Regions from separate parts of the Melaminivora jejuensis genome, predicted to be linked through region 3. Evidence: predicted binding sites of a transcription regulator. Region 3 holds the regulator's gene; each other region holds the start of a gene.

Region 1 (4,914 bases), 460 kb from region 3:
CCACCTGCAGGCCCCAGATGTAGTAGTCCAGCCCCACGCCCGGATCCTGCGCGCCCAGGTTGGACAGCGCCAGCCAGCCCGAGGTGGAGAACTCGCCCAGGAACAGCGACAGCATGACCAGGATGGCCCCGCCCGTGGTCATCCAGAAGCTGAAGTTGTTCAGGAACGGAAACGACACGTCGCGCGCGCCGATCTGCAGCGGCACCAGATAGTTCATCAGCCCGGTGACGAAGGGCATGGCCACGAAGAAGATCATGATCACGCCATGCGCCGTGAAGATCTGGTCGTAGTGGTGCGGCGGCAGGTAGCCCAGGTTCTCGCCCACGGCCATGGCCTGCTGCAGCCGCATCATGATGGCGTCGGAAAAGCCGCGCAGCAGCATGACCAGGCCCAGGATCATGTACATGATGCCGATTTTCTTGTGGTCGATGGAGCAGATCCAGTCGCGCCACAGCGGGCCCCACAGGCGATAGCGCGTGATGCCGGCCAGCACCACCAGGCCGCCCAGCGCCACCGCGATGAAAGTCCACAGCACGATGGGTTCGTGCGCCATGGGGATGGCATCCCACGTGACGCGGCCCAGCAGCCAGTGGTTGGGTGTCATTTGTTCAGGCATGTCGAATCTCGGGCTCGGATACTTCTTCTCGGGTCACGGGGCGGCGGGGGCAGCACGCTGGCGCAGTGCCGCCACGAACTGCGGCGCATCGGCCGGGGTGCAGATGTCGCGCGGCAGGCCAGCGGCGGCGCGCGCATCCATGGCCATCTGCTCGTGCAGGCAGGTCTGACCGTCTTCGACGCAGCGGTTCAGGATGCGCTCGTACAGGCCCGGCTGCACGCTGGCAAAGCGCTGCACTGGGTCGCGCTCACTGGGCTTGGCCAGTTGCAGGTAGCTGGCCTGATCCAGCGCCTGGCCTTCGACTCTGGCCTTGCGTACCCACTGCTCGAAGTCGGCCTCGGGCAGACCGTGGAACTTGAACGTCATGCCCGAAAAGCCCGGGCCGCTGTAGTGCGAAGCCAGGCCCTTGAACACGCCGGCGCGGTTGATGACGGCGTTGAGCTCGGTCTGCATCCCGGGCATGGAGTAAATCATCCCGGCCAGATCGGGTACGTAGAAGGCATTCATGGTCGAGCTGGCCGTCAGCTTGAAGTGGATGGGCCGATCTACCGGCGCAGCCAGTTCGTTGACGGTGGCGATGCCCTGCTCGGGATACAGGAACAGCCATTTCCAGTCCAGGGCCACGACCTGCACCTCCAGAGGCCGCACGCCTGCTGCCACAGGGCGCTGGGCGTCGATGCGATCCAGCGGGCGATAGGGGTCGAGCTTGTGCGTGGCGATCCAGGTCAGCGTGCCCAGGGCGATGATGATCATCAGGGGCACCGTCCAGATGACCAGCTCCAGGACGGTGGAGTGATGCCAGTCGGGTGCGTAGGGCGCGTCCTGGTTGCCCTGGCGGTACTTCCAGGCGAAGACCAGCGTGGCGATGATGACCGGCACGATGATGATGAGCATCAACAGCGTGGCGGTGATGACGAGCTTGCCCTGCTGGGCAGCCACGTCGCCAGCCGGATTGAGCACGACGGCCTGGCTGCAGCCGGCCAGCAGGGCAGCCGCAGCAGATGCCGCCAGCCAGGCAGGCCCGCGAAAGCGTGAGGTGTTCAACATGCGTGAAAGGAGGAAAGCAGGCAAGGGAAAGCCGCCGCGCCTGGGGTAAACGCGGATGGCACAACGCCCAAAAATGTAATGTGGCTGGCTTGCCCCAAGGTGAGACATTTTGTCCTGTATCAACACTCGCGGCTGACGGCAAGCGAGAAAACGCCAATGGCTGATCCAAAGCAAGGAAATTTTTCCCGAAAGCTTGCGTGAAAGAGCACTTGTAGCCTGGGTGGCTTGCGTGTAGAACGGTTCGACCTGGGTGCATCCCTTGAGGTGCATCAAGACCTGCCACACCGCAACCAGGAGTTTTGCACCATGAGCAGCAGTTCGATGGCCTTGTCCGCACACGGCTACGGGGGCGATGCCTCGCTGGCGCACGCGCACACCGATGAAGACGCGACGCCTGCCGAGATCGCGGTCGGCGTGATCATTGGGCGCTCGTCCGAGTACTTCGACTTCTTCGTCTTCGGCATCGCCTGCGTGCTGGTCTTTCCGCAGTTGCTGTTCCCGTTCCTGTCGCCGCTGGCGGGCACGCTGGCAGCCTTTGCCATCTTTGCCCTGGCTTTTGTTGCCCGGCCCTTTGGCACAGCCTTGTTCATGGCCGTGCAGCGGCGCTGGGGACGCGGCACCAAGCTGACGCTGGCACTGTTCCTGCTGGGCAGCAGCACGGTCAGCATGGCGCTGCTGCCGGGCTACGACAGCGTGGGCGCGGCGGCCATCGCTGCCCTGATCGCCTTGCGTATCGGGCAGGGCGTGGCGCTGGGTGGCTCCTGGGACGGCCTGCCGTCGCTCCTGGCCATGGCGGCGCCGCGCGAGCGCCGGGGCTGGTACGCCATGGTCGGGCAGCTGGGCGCGCCGGCGGGCTTTGCGCTGGCGGCGGCGCTGTTTGCCTATCTGCATGGCCAGCTCACGCCCGAGGAATTCCTGGCCTGGGGCTGGCGCTATCCGTTTTGTGTGGCTTTTGCCATCAACGTGGTGGCGCTGTTCGCGCGCCTGCGCCTGGTGGTCGGGCAGTCATACGCCGAGCTGCTGGAGGAAAAGGAGCTGCAGCCCATGCCTGCCACGCAGCTGCTGCGCGACGAGGGCGGCCACGTCTTCCTGGGCGCCTTTGCCGCGCTGGCCAGCTTTGCGCTGTTCCATCTGGTGACCATTTTTCCGCTGTCCTGGCTGGCGCTGCGCTTCGAGCGCAGCATGACCGAGGTGCTGGGTATGCAGATCGCCGGTGCCTTTCTGGCGGCGCTGGCCATCGTGCTGTCGGGCTACTTGGCCGACCGCATCGGGCGGCGCAACCTGCTGGGCGGCATGGCTGTGCTGATCGGCCTGTTCAGCCTGGCTGTGCCCTGGCTGCTCGGTGGCGGCGTGGCCGGTGGCAACATCTTTTTGCTGCTGGGTTTCGTGCTGCTGGGGCTGTCCTACGGGCAGTCGGCGGGCACGGTGACGGCGAATTTTTCCGCGCTCCATCGCTATACCGGCGCGGCGCTGTCATCCGACCTGGCCTGGCTGCTGGGCGCGGCCTTTGCGCCGCTGGTGGCGCTGGGCCTGTCGGTGCGCTTCGGCCTGGGCGCCGTGTCGCTGTATCTGCTCTCGGGCGTGGTCTGCACGCTGGCGGCGCTGCGCATCAACCGCTTGATTGAGCAGCAACGTGGCTGAGTTGCCAGCATATGATTTGCTATTTTAAATATAGCTTCCACCGCTTGTCCAGCAAGGGTTTGAGCCGGATTTGACCATATTTTCAGTCAGCGTCCCGCACCAGCCGGAAGCCCACGTGCGACATCGGGCTGTGCGGGTCGCTGCCGCGCCGGGCGCTGGGGCGGTAGGACAGGCAGTAGTCCTCGTTGCACAGAAAGGAGCCGCCACGGATGACCCGCCGGGGCGCGCCGGCCGGCACGCCCGGCTCATGCGGGTCGAACGATTGCTCCGGGCCGGGCGGGTTGTCCAGCGGGCCGTGGGTGCGTCTTGCCTGGCGCGCGAACTCGTCGGCGCGATACCAATCGGCCACCCACTGCCAGGCGTTGCCGGTCATGTCGTGCAGGCCGTAGCCATTGGCCGGGAAGCTCCCGACGGGCAGGGTGCCCGCCGCGCCACCCGCCTGCGCGCTGACCACCGGAAAGGGCCGCGTGCGGGCATCCCAATAGTTGGCCAGCATGGCGCCGCCGGGCCGGGCCTCGTCGCCCCAGGCGTAGGTGGCCTGCTCCAGGCCGCCGCGTGCGGCGAACTCCCATTCGGCCTCGGTCGGCAGGCGCTTGCCGGCCCAGCGGGCGTAGGCCAGCGCATCCTCATGGCTGACCTGCACCACCGGATGGTCGCCCCGGCCCTCGATGGAGCTGCCCGGCCCCTGCGGATGGCGCCAGTCGGCGCCCGGCACGTAGCGCCACCACTGCCCGGGGTCGTCCAGCCGCACCGGCGCGCTGGTGCCGGCGAAGACCATGGCCCCAGGCACCAGCACCTCGTCGGGCGGGCGCGGCGTGCCGGGCGGCAGTTGCACGCGGATGGTGTCCCAGTCGGGCTGGCGCTCGGCGGTGGTGACGTAGCCGCTGTGGCGCACGAACTCGGCGAACTGGTCGTTGGTGACGTGCGTCGTGTCCATCCAGAAGCCCTTGACGCGCACTGGGTGCGCCGGACGCTCGTTGGCCTGGGCCAAGGGGTGGTCGCTGCCCATCAAAAAGGTGCCGCCCGGCACCCAGGCCATGCCCGCCGGGCCGCGCACGCCGTCGCCCAGCACGATGGTGGGGGGCGTCGGGCGCGGCGGGGCGCGCCGTGCCAGGGCCTGCCAGCCGCCCAGGCTGGCGAGTGCGGCGATGGCGGCACCGCCGCCCAGCAGCCAGCGCCGGCGCGGCTGTTGCGGCTGCGGCTGCTCAATGGACGCCATGGCGCCTGGGGCAGACCGTGCCCATGTGCTGCTCAATGACCTGCCGATCCGCAGCGTCGGTGCGGCCATCGAAGAAAAAGTCATAAACGCTGGACAGGCCCCAGTCGCGGGAGATGCGCTGCCAGTGCGCCAGATCCTGGGCGTCCACCACGCCATCGCGGTTGCCGTCGCCCGGGCAGTCTGGCTCGGAGGCCAGCAACTCGTCCAGCCGGGCGGTGAGCGTGGCATAGGCCGCCTGCTGCCCGGCGCTGAGGGGGCTGCGCAGCAGGTTGTTGCTGTCCGGGTCTTCCAGGCGGGGGGTGCCCGGCGCCTGGTCGATCTCGTAGAGCTCGACGGCCACGTCCTCGCGGCTGCCGCCGGTGGCCGGGTCGTGGTTCAGCGTGGTGTTGCG
Region 2 (4,914 bases), 2.3 Mb from region 3:
AGGCGGCGGTCAGGTTGCTTTTCAACAAAAGTCTTACCCCAGGCTGGTGGTGTCTGCGGGCCTGTGGAGGAGTCGCGGCGCCGTGGCAACGGTGCGGGGCGGCTCAGGCGGGAGACACGGCAAATACGGACAGCGGCTGAAGGCGCAAAGGCCGGACAAGTGGGCGGGCCACTAGAATCCACCGCAGCAAAAGTGCCGGCAAGTATAGTCGGTCGTGTCCTGCAGACACCCCTGGAAACCCTTATGAATCAAGCAGCCGTTACAACTTTCCTGCCCGATGCCGCTGTCAGCCAAGCGCTCGAAGTGTCGCTGCGCGGCGTCGATGAATTGCTGCCGCAAGACGAGTGGGCGAAGAAGCTGGCGCGCTCGCAGGCCACGGGGCAGCCGCTGCGCATCAAGCTGGGCCTGGATCCCACGGCGCCCGACATCCACCTGGGCCACACCGTGGTACTCAACAAGATGCGCCAGCTGCAGGATCTGGGCCACCAGGTCATCTTTCTGATTGGCGACTTCACCAGCCTGATCGGCGACCCGTCCGGGCGCAACAGCACGCGCCCGCCGCTGACCCCCGAGCAGATCAAGCTCAATGCCGAGACCTACTACACCCAGGCGGCCAAGGTGCTCGATCCAGCGCGCACCGAGATCCGCTACAACAGCGAGTGGAGCGACAGACTGGGCGCACGCGGCATGATCGAGCTGGCCGCCCGCTACACCGTGGCGCGCATGATGGAGCGAAACGATTTTCATCAGCGCTTCACCGACGGCAGCTCCATCAGCCTGCATGAATTTCTGTATCCGCTCTTGCAGGGCTACGACTCGGTGGCGCTCAAGGCCGACCTGGAGCTGGGCGGCACGGATCAAAAGTTCAACCTGCTCATGGGCCGGCATCTGCAGCAGGAATACGGCCAGGAGCCGCAGTGCGTGCTGACCATGCCGCTGCTGGTCGGCCTGGACGGGGTGGACAAGATGTCCAAGTCCAAGGGCAACTACATCGGCATCACCGAGGACGCCAACACCATGTTCGCCAAGGTGCTATCGATCTCGGACACGCTGATGTGGGACTGGTACACGCTGCTGTCGTTCAGGAGCCTGGCCGAGATCGCCGCCCTGCGCGCCGAAGTCGAGGGCGGGCGCAACCCCAAGGATGCCAAGGTCATGCTGGCGCGCGAGATCACGACGCGCTTTCACAGCGCGGTCGCCGCCGATGCAGCCGAGCTGGATTTTCACAACCGCAGCCGTGGTGGCATCCCGGATGACATCCCCGAGGTGGCGCTGTCCGGCGCGCCCCTGGGCATAGGCGCGCTGCTCAAGCAGGCGGGCCTGGCGCCGTCCACCAGCGAAGCCAGCCGGCTGATCGACGGCGGCGGCGTGCGCGTCGATGGCGGCACGGTCAGCGACCGGGGCCTGAGGCTGCAGGCCGGCAGCTACGTGGTGCAGGTCGGCAAGCGCAAGTTCGCGCGCGTACACCTGGCTTGAGGGGCAGGGCGGCGGCAGGATATCAGGCAGCCTGCAGTGCGGCCTCGCCCCGAGCCTCCTCCCTGCGGCTTTGCTGTTGCTCCTGGCGCGCGCTCTGTGCTTGCAGCGCGGCGCGCAGGGCGGGCAGATAGGCCCGATCCACCTTGCAGATGTGGTGGATCAGCCAGGCCTTGAGAAAGTCCAGCGCCTCCAGCGTGACTTCCTGGCCCTCGTCGAAGCGCATCAGCAAGTCCATGGCCCGCCGGGTGAAGCCATCGTGCTCGGCCTTGTGGGCGGCTGTTTCGCTGTAGCTGTGCTCCTCGAACAGCACTTCCTCGACGATGAAATGGTTGTGCGTGTAGTCCACCAGGCCCTCCAGCACCTCGCCGATGCGCGCGCGGCTGGGGGCGCTGCTGCTGAGTTCGTCATGCAGCGCATTGGTCAGGTTGACCAGCTGGCGGTGCTGCTGGTCGATCAGGGGCAAGCCGAGTTCGAGCTGTGCTGTCCAGGGCATGAAGGTCATGGGTATGTCTCCATCAGGGTTTTTGCCTGCAGGATGCGCACCCCGGACGCGGCCCATGCCAGGGTTGTCCCGTGGTCGTGATCGGTCTTTGATCTGGATCAGAGGGCAGACAGGCGCCAGGCACGCGCCGCACACGGCTATGCTTGCCGCCAGGCTGGCTGGGCGCCGGCTCCTGCTGCCAGCTTGTAGTTTTGCATGAAAATCGGCTCAAACCCTTGCCAGGCAAGCGCCAGCAGCTATCAAATTAGATTCCCGAGGCCGCACTCCTGGCCTTTTTGCAGACCGACCCAATGACCTCTCCCCTGGACATCATCATCATGGCCGCAGGCCGTGGCACGCGCATGAAAAGCCGCCTGCCCAAGGTGCTGCAGCGCCTGGCTGGCCGGCCCCTGCTGCACCATGTGCTGGATCAGGCGGCGCAATTGGCGCCGCGCCGGGTGGTCGTAGTGACCGGCCACGGCGCTACAGAAGTGGAAGCTGCCTGCGCTGACTGGACAAGGGCTGGAGCCGGATTTGACCTGAAAACCGCACGCCAGGAGCCGCAGCTGGGCACAGGCCACGCCGTGCAGCAGGCGCTGCCGGCGCTGGCCGGCGACGGCACGGTGCTGGTGCTCTCGGGCGACGTGCCGCTGACCCGGGCCGACACGCTGGCCGCGCTGCTGGCCGCCGCCCGGCCCGAGCGCCTGGCCCTGCTCAGCGTGAGCCTGCCCGATCCGACCGGCTATGGCCGCATCGTGCGCGGCGCGGGCGATGCCGTGCAGCGCATCGTCGAGCACAAGGACGCCAGCGATGCGCAGCGCGCCATCACCGAGATCTACAGCGGCATCATGGCCGTGCCGGCGCGCTGGCTGGCGCCCTGGCTGGCGCGGCTGTCCAACGGCAACGCCCAGGGCGAGTACTACCTGACCGATATCGTGGCCCAGGCCGTGCAGGAGGGGGTGGCGGTGGTCGCACACCGCATCCAGGACGCGCTGCAGGTCGAGGGCGTGAACAGCCCGGCGCAACTGGCGCAGCTGGAGCGCGCGCACCAGCAGCGCCAGGCGCAGGCCCTGATGGAGCAGGGCGTGCGCCTGCTCGATCCGGCGCGCTTCGATCTGCGCCAGGACGCGCGCAGCGGCACGCGCGGCGAGCTGGTCTGCGGGCAGGACGTGGAAATCGACGTTGGCTGCATCTTCATGGGCCGGGTGGAGGTCGGCGCCGGCGCGCGCATCGGTGCCTATTGCCACATCGCCAACGCCCGCATCGAGGCCGGCGCCGTCATCCATCCCTACACGCACATCGACGGCGAGGCCGCCGGCGTGCAGGTCGGCGCGGGCGCGCTGGTCGGGCCGTTTGCCCGGCTGCGCCCGGGCACGCAGCTGGGGCGCGATGTCCACATCGGCAACTTCGTCGAGGTCAAGAATGCGCAACTGGCCGACGGCGCCAAGGCCAACCACCTGGCCTATCTGGGCGACGCCAGCGTGGGCGCGCGCGTCAACTACGGCGCCGGCAGCATCACCGCCAATTACGACGGTGCCCACAAGCACCGCACGGTGATCGAGGCCGATGTCCACGTGGGCAGCAACTGCGTGCTGGTGGCGCCGCTGACCCTGGGCGCTGGCGGCACGGTGGCGGGCGGCTCCACCATCACCAAGGACACGCCTGCCGGCGCCCTGAGCGTGGCGCGTGGGCGCCAGGTGAGCATCACCAACTGGAAAAGGCCGAGCAAGACGCCACCGCAGTCGCAGCCATGAGCGCGGGGGACTTTCCTGAGCCTGGACAGTCCCGGCCCGGGGCCGGGCCCGCGCAGGGTCACCCGGCTGAGGCGGCGGGCGGAGCAGCCGGCGAACTGGCCCGACTGCGCCAGCACAACGCCGAACTGCTGGCCGCGCAGCAGGCCTTCATGGCGCGCGTGGTGCATGACCTGCGCGCGCCGCTGCGCCATGTGACCTCCTACGGCGTCCTGGTGCGCGAGTTGCTGGACGAATTGCGCGGCGAGCTGCCCCAGGCGCCGCAACAGGTGGCCGAGGCGCTGGACTGCATGGCCACCATGGAGCGCTCGGCGCGGCGCATGGCCGCCATGCTCGATGCCCTGCGTGCGCTGCACGAGGCGGCCACGGCCCCGCTGCAGCCGCAGCCCGTGGACACCACCCGCCTGGTGGCGCAGGTGCAGGCGCAGTTGAGCGAGCGCGCTGCGGATCGCGCAGTGTGCTGGCAGGTGCAGCCGGCCATGCCCTGGCTGCTGGCCGATCCGGCCCTGCTGCGCAGCGCCTTGGTGCAACTGCTGGACAACGCCCTGAAATTCACCCGGGGGCGTGACCCGGCGCACATCGCCATACAGGCCGGCGCCCTGAACGGCCGGGTACGCCTTAGCATCGAGGATGACGGCGCAGGCTTCGATCCGCAGCGCGCGCAGCAGCTGTTCGGCCTGTTCGAGCGCCTGCACCGCGAGGCCGAATTCGAAGGCCTGGGCACGGGGCTGGCGCTGTGCCGCGAGATCGCCCGCCGCCACGCGGCAGACATCCGCATCAGCGCCGCAGCGGGCCAGGGCTGCCGGGTCGAGCTGGACTGGCCGGCAGCCCCGCCTGCCTGACACTGGCCGGGCGCCGGCCTGCTTGGTTTTTCCGGCTTTCGTTCATACATCTTCCTGGTGCGGAATTTTTCGATGACTCCCTTGTTTCGACCTGAACCGGCTGTGCTGGCACCGCTGCTGCTGGCGTTGTGGGGCGCGGGTGGCCTGGCCACGGCCCAGCCCGCCGATGCGGCGCCAGGCGGCGCCCGGACTATTTTGGTCGGCCCCCAGGCGCCCACGGCGCCGACGGTGCAGCAGACCGAGCGCCTGCAGCGCCAGGCCGCGCCGCGCGCCCGCTTCCTGGGCGAGGCGGCCCCGGGCTATGCCGTCAACACCCACGACCGCGAGGCCGTGCGGCTGTTCTATGCCTCGGTGTTCGCATCCT
Region 3 (4,914 bases):
ACCAAACCCAGCTCACGCAGAAGGTCGATCTGCTCGACCGAGGTGATACGGAAACTGCCAGTCGGGAAGGGATGTTGCAGCCAGCCCAAGGGCAGCTGGATGAACATGCCTATCCGCAGCTCGTCAACCTTGATCGGGATAGAAGAATTCACAGGAGCAGGAAAAGGGTTGGGCCATGCAAGCAAAAAATCGATCGCGCCTGATTATCACCATGCTTGCCACCACGCCAGAGCTTGTGCGCAGGCCAGCGTTGACTATCTGCAGGAAGTCAAGCCATTTCAAACAACACACCAGGGAGCCGGCTGCCCGTGGACGAGGTTCATCCACAGCGCCCAGCCGCCCAGCACGCACAGCACCAGCCCTGCCAGGCGTGCGCCCCATTCCTGGGCATTTCCGGGCAGCCCGGAGCGCAGCCGCAGCCAGACCCACGGGCCAGCCACCAGCCATAGCCCGCTTCCCAGGCCGAACAGCACCATGCACAGCGCACCGGCGAGCAGGCCGCCGCTCAAGGCTGCTGTCATCAAGGCCGTGTACAGCAGGCCGCAGGGCAGCAAGGCCCAGGCCATCCCGGCAAGCAGCAGACCTCCAGGCCGCGCAACCACAGGCTGGGTAACACGCCACAGGCGTCTTCCAGCTGCCTCGATCCAGGCCGGCTGGCGTGCCTGAGCCAACATGGCCAAGCCCCAACCCATGACGGCCACATGGGTCAGTGTCCATAGAGGGCGTAGCGCCATGCTGTGCCCACTCAACCAGGCCAGCCTGTCCATGGCGTAGGCAGCAAGCGCCCCAGCCATGCCGTAGCCGATCAGGCGCCCTACATGAAAGATGACAGTACGGCGCAGCACCACACCTGCCAAGGCTGCCGAACCGTGCGGTTGCCATTGCACTGCCTGCTCGCCGGGAGCCAGCCCGGCCTTTCGCTGCCCGGCTCCGGTCAATGCTCCGCAGGGAGCGGCGCACATCGTCAGGCAATGCGTGCCGCCGGCCAGTCCCATGAAAAATACCGTGGATGCCAACGCCCAGAACATGGATCAGATGATTCGCGAAAACCGGGCGCGGTTCAGATTGGCTTGCAGGTATCTGTCGAACACCATGGCCACGGCACGCACGAAGTACCAGCCCATCGGCGTGACCGTGACACCCTCGTCATTGAGGGTCACCAGGCCCTGCTCGGCCATACCCTGCAGCTGCTGCAGTTCGGAATCGAAGTAGCTGCGGAAATCGATCAGCCAGGATTGCTCCAGCGGCTCGAACAGCAGCTTGCCCTGGCACATCAGCGCCATGATGGCCGCGCGGCGTACCAGATCATCACGGCTGAGCGCCAAGCCCCGGGCGATGGGCAGATGTCCCCGGTTGATGGCATCGTAATATTCATCCAGCGTCTTGACGTTCTGGCTGTAGGTCGCGCCCACCCGGCCAATGGCCGAGACACCCAGAGCAATGAGATCGCAATCGGGCTGTGTGCTGTAGCCCTGGAAATTGCGATGCAGCCGCCCCTGCCGCTTGGCGACAGCCAGCGCATCCTCGGGAAGTGCAAAGTGATCCATACCTATATAGGTATAGCCGACCTCATTGAAGATATCCAGCCCCAGCGCCAGCATGGTCAGCTTAGCCGAAGCCATGGGCAACTCGGCCGTCACGATGCGGCGCTGTGGCTTGAAGCGCTCTGGCAGATGGGCATAGGCATACATGGCGATCCGGTCGGGACGCAACTGCGCCACCTGCCTGAGTGTGCGCTCAAAGGACTCCGGCGTCTGCCGGGGCAGGCCGTAGATCAAGTCCACGTTGATGGATTCGAAGCCCAGGCGACGCGCACTCTCCACCAGCGCGAACACTTTTTCCGCCGGCTGGATGCGATGCACGGCCTTTTGCACTTCGGGATCGAAATCCTGCACCCCGAAGCTCAGGCGGTTAAAGCCCAACTCAGCCAGCAGGGCCAGACGCTGCTCGTCCACGGTGCGCGGATCGACCTCGATGGAGTATTCCCCGCCAGGCACCAGCGTGAAGCTGCGCTTGATCATGGACATTAATTCGCGCAGACCATCGTCGGACAGGAAGGTCGGCGTGCCGCCACCCAGGTGCAACTGGCTAATCTGCTGCCCGACACCGCAATGCGCGGTGTGCAGATCGATCTCGCGACTGAGGTAGCGCAGGTAGACGTCGGCGCGCTCCGGATGGCGTGTGATGATCTTGTTGCACGCGCAGTAGTAGCACAGCGACTCGCAGAACGGAATGTGTACGTACAGGGAGAGCGGCAGAGCCTTGCCTACCGAGCCGACCCGGCGCTGCTGCAGCGCAATGACGTACTCATCCTCGCCGAACGCCTCGACGAACCGGTCAGCCGTCGGATAGGAGGTGTAGCGGGGGCCGGAGACGTCAAAGCGGCGCAGCAGCTCGGGGGTGACAACAGTCATGATGAGAATTCCTTGCGTAATTTGTCACTGTGCCCCAGGGGTACCCTATGGTCTTGATTATGATCAAGCCCACACCATGTCGGAAAAATGACAATCCCGGGCTCCGACACTTATCCTGCCCGGGGTCAATGACGAGGCAGCGCACGTTCGGAGGTAAGCTCACGCCATGAAAAGGGAAAACACGCCGCCCCAGCTCCAGGCCATCAAGGTGGCCTGCTCCAACTGCAACCTGCGTGAACTGTGCATGCCGGTCGGTCTCGAAGAGCACCAGCTCAAGCGCATCGACGATGTGGTTGCCATGCGTCGCAAGGTCAAGCGTGGCGGCACCCTGTTTCGTAACGGAGAGGCGTTCACCTCCCTGTTTGCGATCCGCACGGGATTTTTCAAGACCTGCGTGGCCACGGAGGATGGGCGCGATCAGGTCACCGGTTTTCAGATGGCCGGCGAGATCATCGGTCTGGACGGAATCGTCAACGATCATCACACCTGCGATGCCGTGGCACTGGAGGATGCGGAAGTTTGCGTCATGCCCTTTGACCGCATCGAAGAGCTGTCGCGCGAGGTGACGGCACTGCAGACGCATGTCCACAAGATCATGAGCCGTGAAATCGTGCGCGAGCATGGCGTCATGCTGCTGCTGGGCAGCATGAGGGCCGACGAGCGCTTGGCAGCCTTCCTGCTGAACCTGGTGCAGCGTCTGCACGCACGCGGTTTCTCCCAATCCGAATTGATCCTGCGCATGACCCGCGAGGAAATCGGCAGCTACCTCGGGCTGAAGCTGGAAACCGTCAGCCGCACCTTCTCGAAATTCGTCGAGGATGGCATCGTCGAGGTCAAGCAGCGCCATGTCCGCATCGTGGACACGGCAGCACTCAGGCGCATCGTGAACAGTCAACAGGCCTGTCACTGACACGACCCTGCAAGCGCTCCTCAACCCGGGCTTGAAAACGAAAAAGGCAATGTGCTGCGGCACATTGCCTTTTTCCTTGCGCCCGCGATCTGCCTCTGGCCTGCACGACGGGCAAGCCGAAGGCCGCAGATCAGCAGATCAGCAGATCAGTTCATAGGCGTCTTCTTGCCATCCGGATAGTGGTAGAGAGTGATGGCCGGGTTCTTCATCTCTCCATTGGATTCAAAGGCGATATTGGCCGTCACGCCCTTGTAGTTCGACTTGAGCAGTTCGGGGATATAGACCTTGGGATCCCAGGAGCCGGCACGCTTCATGGCATCAGCCAAAAGCATGGTGGCGTCATAGGTATAAGGGCTGTAGATCTGGTATTGATTGGGATATTTGGCGTCGTATTTGGCTTTCCACGCCATGCCGCCAGGCATCTTGGCCAGAGAAGCCCCCCCTCGGCACACACCATATTGCTCAGGGTCTTGGCGCCAGCCGTCAATTTGGCGATCTCGGTCGTACACAGTCCATCACCGCCAAAGAATTTGACATTGCTCATGCCCAACTGCTCCATCTGACGCAGCATGGGGCCAGCCTGCGGATCCATGCCACCGTAGAAGATGGCATCGGGATTCTTGGACTTGATGGCTGTCAGGATGGCCATGAAGTCGGTGGCCTTGTCGGTGGTGAACTGCTCATCCACGACCTTGATGCCCTTTTCTGCAGCCACCTTCTTGAACACGCTGGCCAGGCCCTGGCCATAGGCCGTGCGGTCATCGACGACGGCCACTGTCTTGAGCTTGAGCGTCTCGGAAGCATAGGCCGCCAGACCCGCGCCCAATGCGTTGTCATTGGCAATGATGCGGAACGTGGTCTTGTAGCCCGGCTTGGACAAGTTGGGGTTGGTGGCAGCGCCAGTAACGTGCGGGATGCCGCAGTCGTTGTAGACCTTGGCTGCAGGGATGGTCGTGCCCGAGTTCAAGTGGCCCACAACACCGGCTGCCTTGGCGTCGCACAGCTTTTGCGCGGCAGCAGTACCTTGCTTGGGATCGGCTGCGTCGTCTTCGGCCAGCAGTTCGAACTTCACCTTCTTGCCGCCAATGGTGAAGCCTTGGGCATTGAGTTCCTCCACGGCCATGCGGGCGCCGTTTTCGTTGTCCTTGCCGTAGTGCGCCTGCGGCCCCGACAGAGGGGCAACGTGACCGATCTTCACCACCTCCTGGGCGGAAGTCACAGCGGCAGCGGCTGCGATGGCAGCGGCCACGGTCAGTTTCAACTTCAATTGCATATATGTCTCCAAAGAGTGCGCTGGAAATATTGTGTGGTCACAACGCGCTGGAACATAGCGCAATTCAACCCAGCCAACACTAGGGAACACACGAAATTCATATCGATACCACACAGGGATATTCCCTGCCATCGATTCACGGCTTGTGGCGTTCTCCAGCCAATTCCTGTGCTACGGCTTCATAGACCGACTGACGCACCACGGTTTCGACTTCTTCGCGCAGACGTGGCACCAGCGAGCGCGTCTGCTCCAGGGTCACCCGGGCGATGGCCTCGCGCAGGCGCTCTTCAAGGGCCAGATCGATGCGTTGCATGACA

Evidence for each region. Region 3 encodes FNR, which switches genes on or off when oxygen is low (the NO sensors DNR and NnrR bind a similar motif). Its sites were predicted from a motif close to TTGATNNNNATCAA; they were not measured.
Region 1: a site for FNR is predicted at 1,923-1,936, ahead of cyoA (ubiquinol oxidase subunit II). Genes of this name have one in related genera too.
Region 2: a site for FNR is predicted at 2,067-2,080, ahead of IDM45_RS16855 (bacteriohemerythrin). Genes of this name have one in related genera too.

The regions. Positions count from the first base shown of each region.
Region 1 is NZ_JACWIJ010000002.1:838,051-842,964, forward strand. Features, by position in the region: gene cyoB (cytochrome o ubiquinol oxidase subunit I) at 1-616, opposite strand, end outside; gene cyoA (ubiquinol oxidase subunit II) at 650-1,663, opposite strand; gene IDM45_RS04185 (MFS transporter) at 1,970-3,304, shown strand; gene IDM45_RS04190 (formylglycine-generating enzyme family protein) at 3,387-4,523, opposite strand; gene IDM45_RS04195 (sulfatase-like hydrolase/transferase) at 4,510-4,914, opposite strand, start outside.
Region 2 is NZ_JACWIJ010000002.1:3,603,655-3,608,568, forward strand. Features, by position in the region: gene IDM45_RS16845 (M23 family metallopeptidase) at 1-25, opposite strand, end outside; gene tyrS (tyrosine--tRNA ligase) at 244-1,476, shown strand; gene IDM45_RS16855 (bacteriohemerythrin) at 1,499-1,978, opposite strand; gene glmU (bifunctional UDP-N-acetylglucosamine diphosphorylase/glucosamine-1-phosphate N-acetyltransferase GlmU) at 2,269-3,711, shown strand; gene IDM45_RS16865 (sensor histidine kinase) at 3,708-4,550, shown strand; gene IDM45_RS16870 (CAP domain-containing protein) at 4,632-4,914, shown strand, end outside.
Region 3 is NZ_JACWIJ010000002.1:1,295,292-1,300,205, forward strand. Features, by position in the region: gene IDM45_RS06240 (HD-GYP domain-containing protein) at 1-152, opposite strand, end outside; gene IDM45_RS06245 (sulfite exporter TauE/SafE family protein) at 279-1,028, opposite strand; gene hemN (oxygen-independent coproporphyrinogen III oxidase) at 1,032-2,414, opposite strand; gene fnr (fumarate/nitrate reduction transcriptional regulator Fnr) at 2,581-3,324, shown strand; partial or broken gene IDM45_RS06260 (branched-chain amino acid ABC transporter substrate-binding protein) at 3,471-4,597, opposite strand; gene IDM45_RS17570 (hypothetical protein) at 4,734-4,910, opposite strand.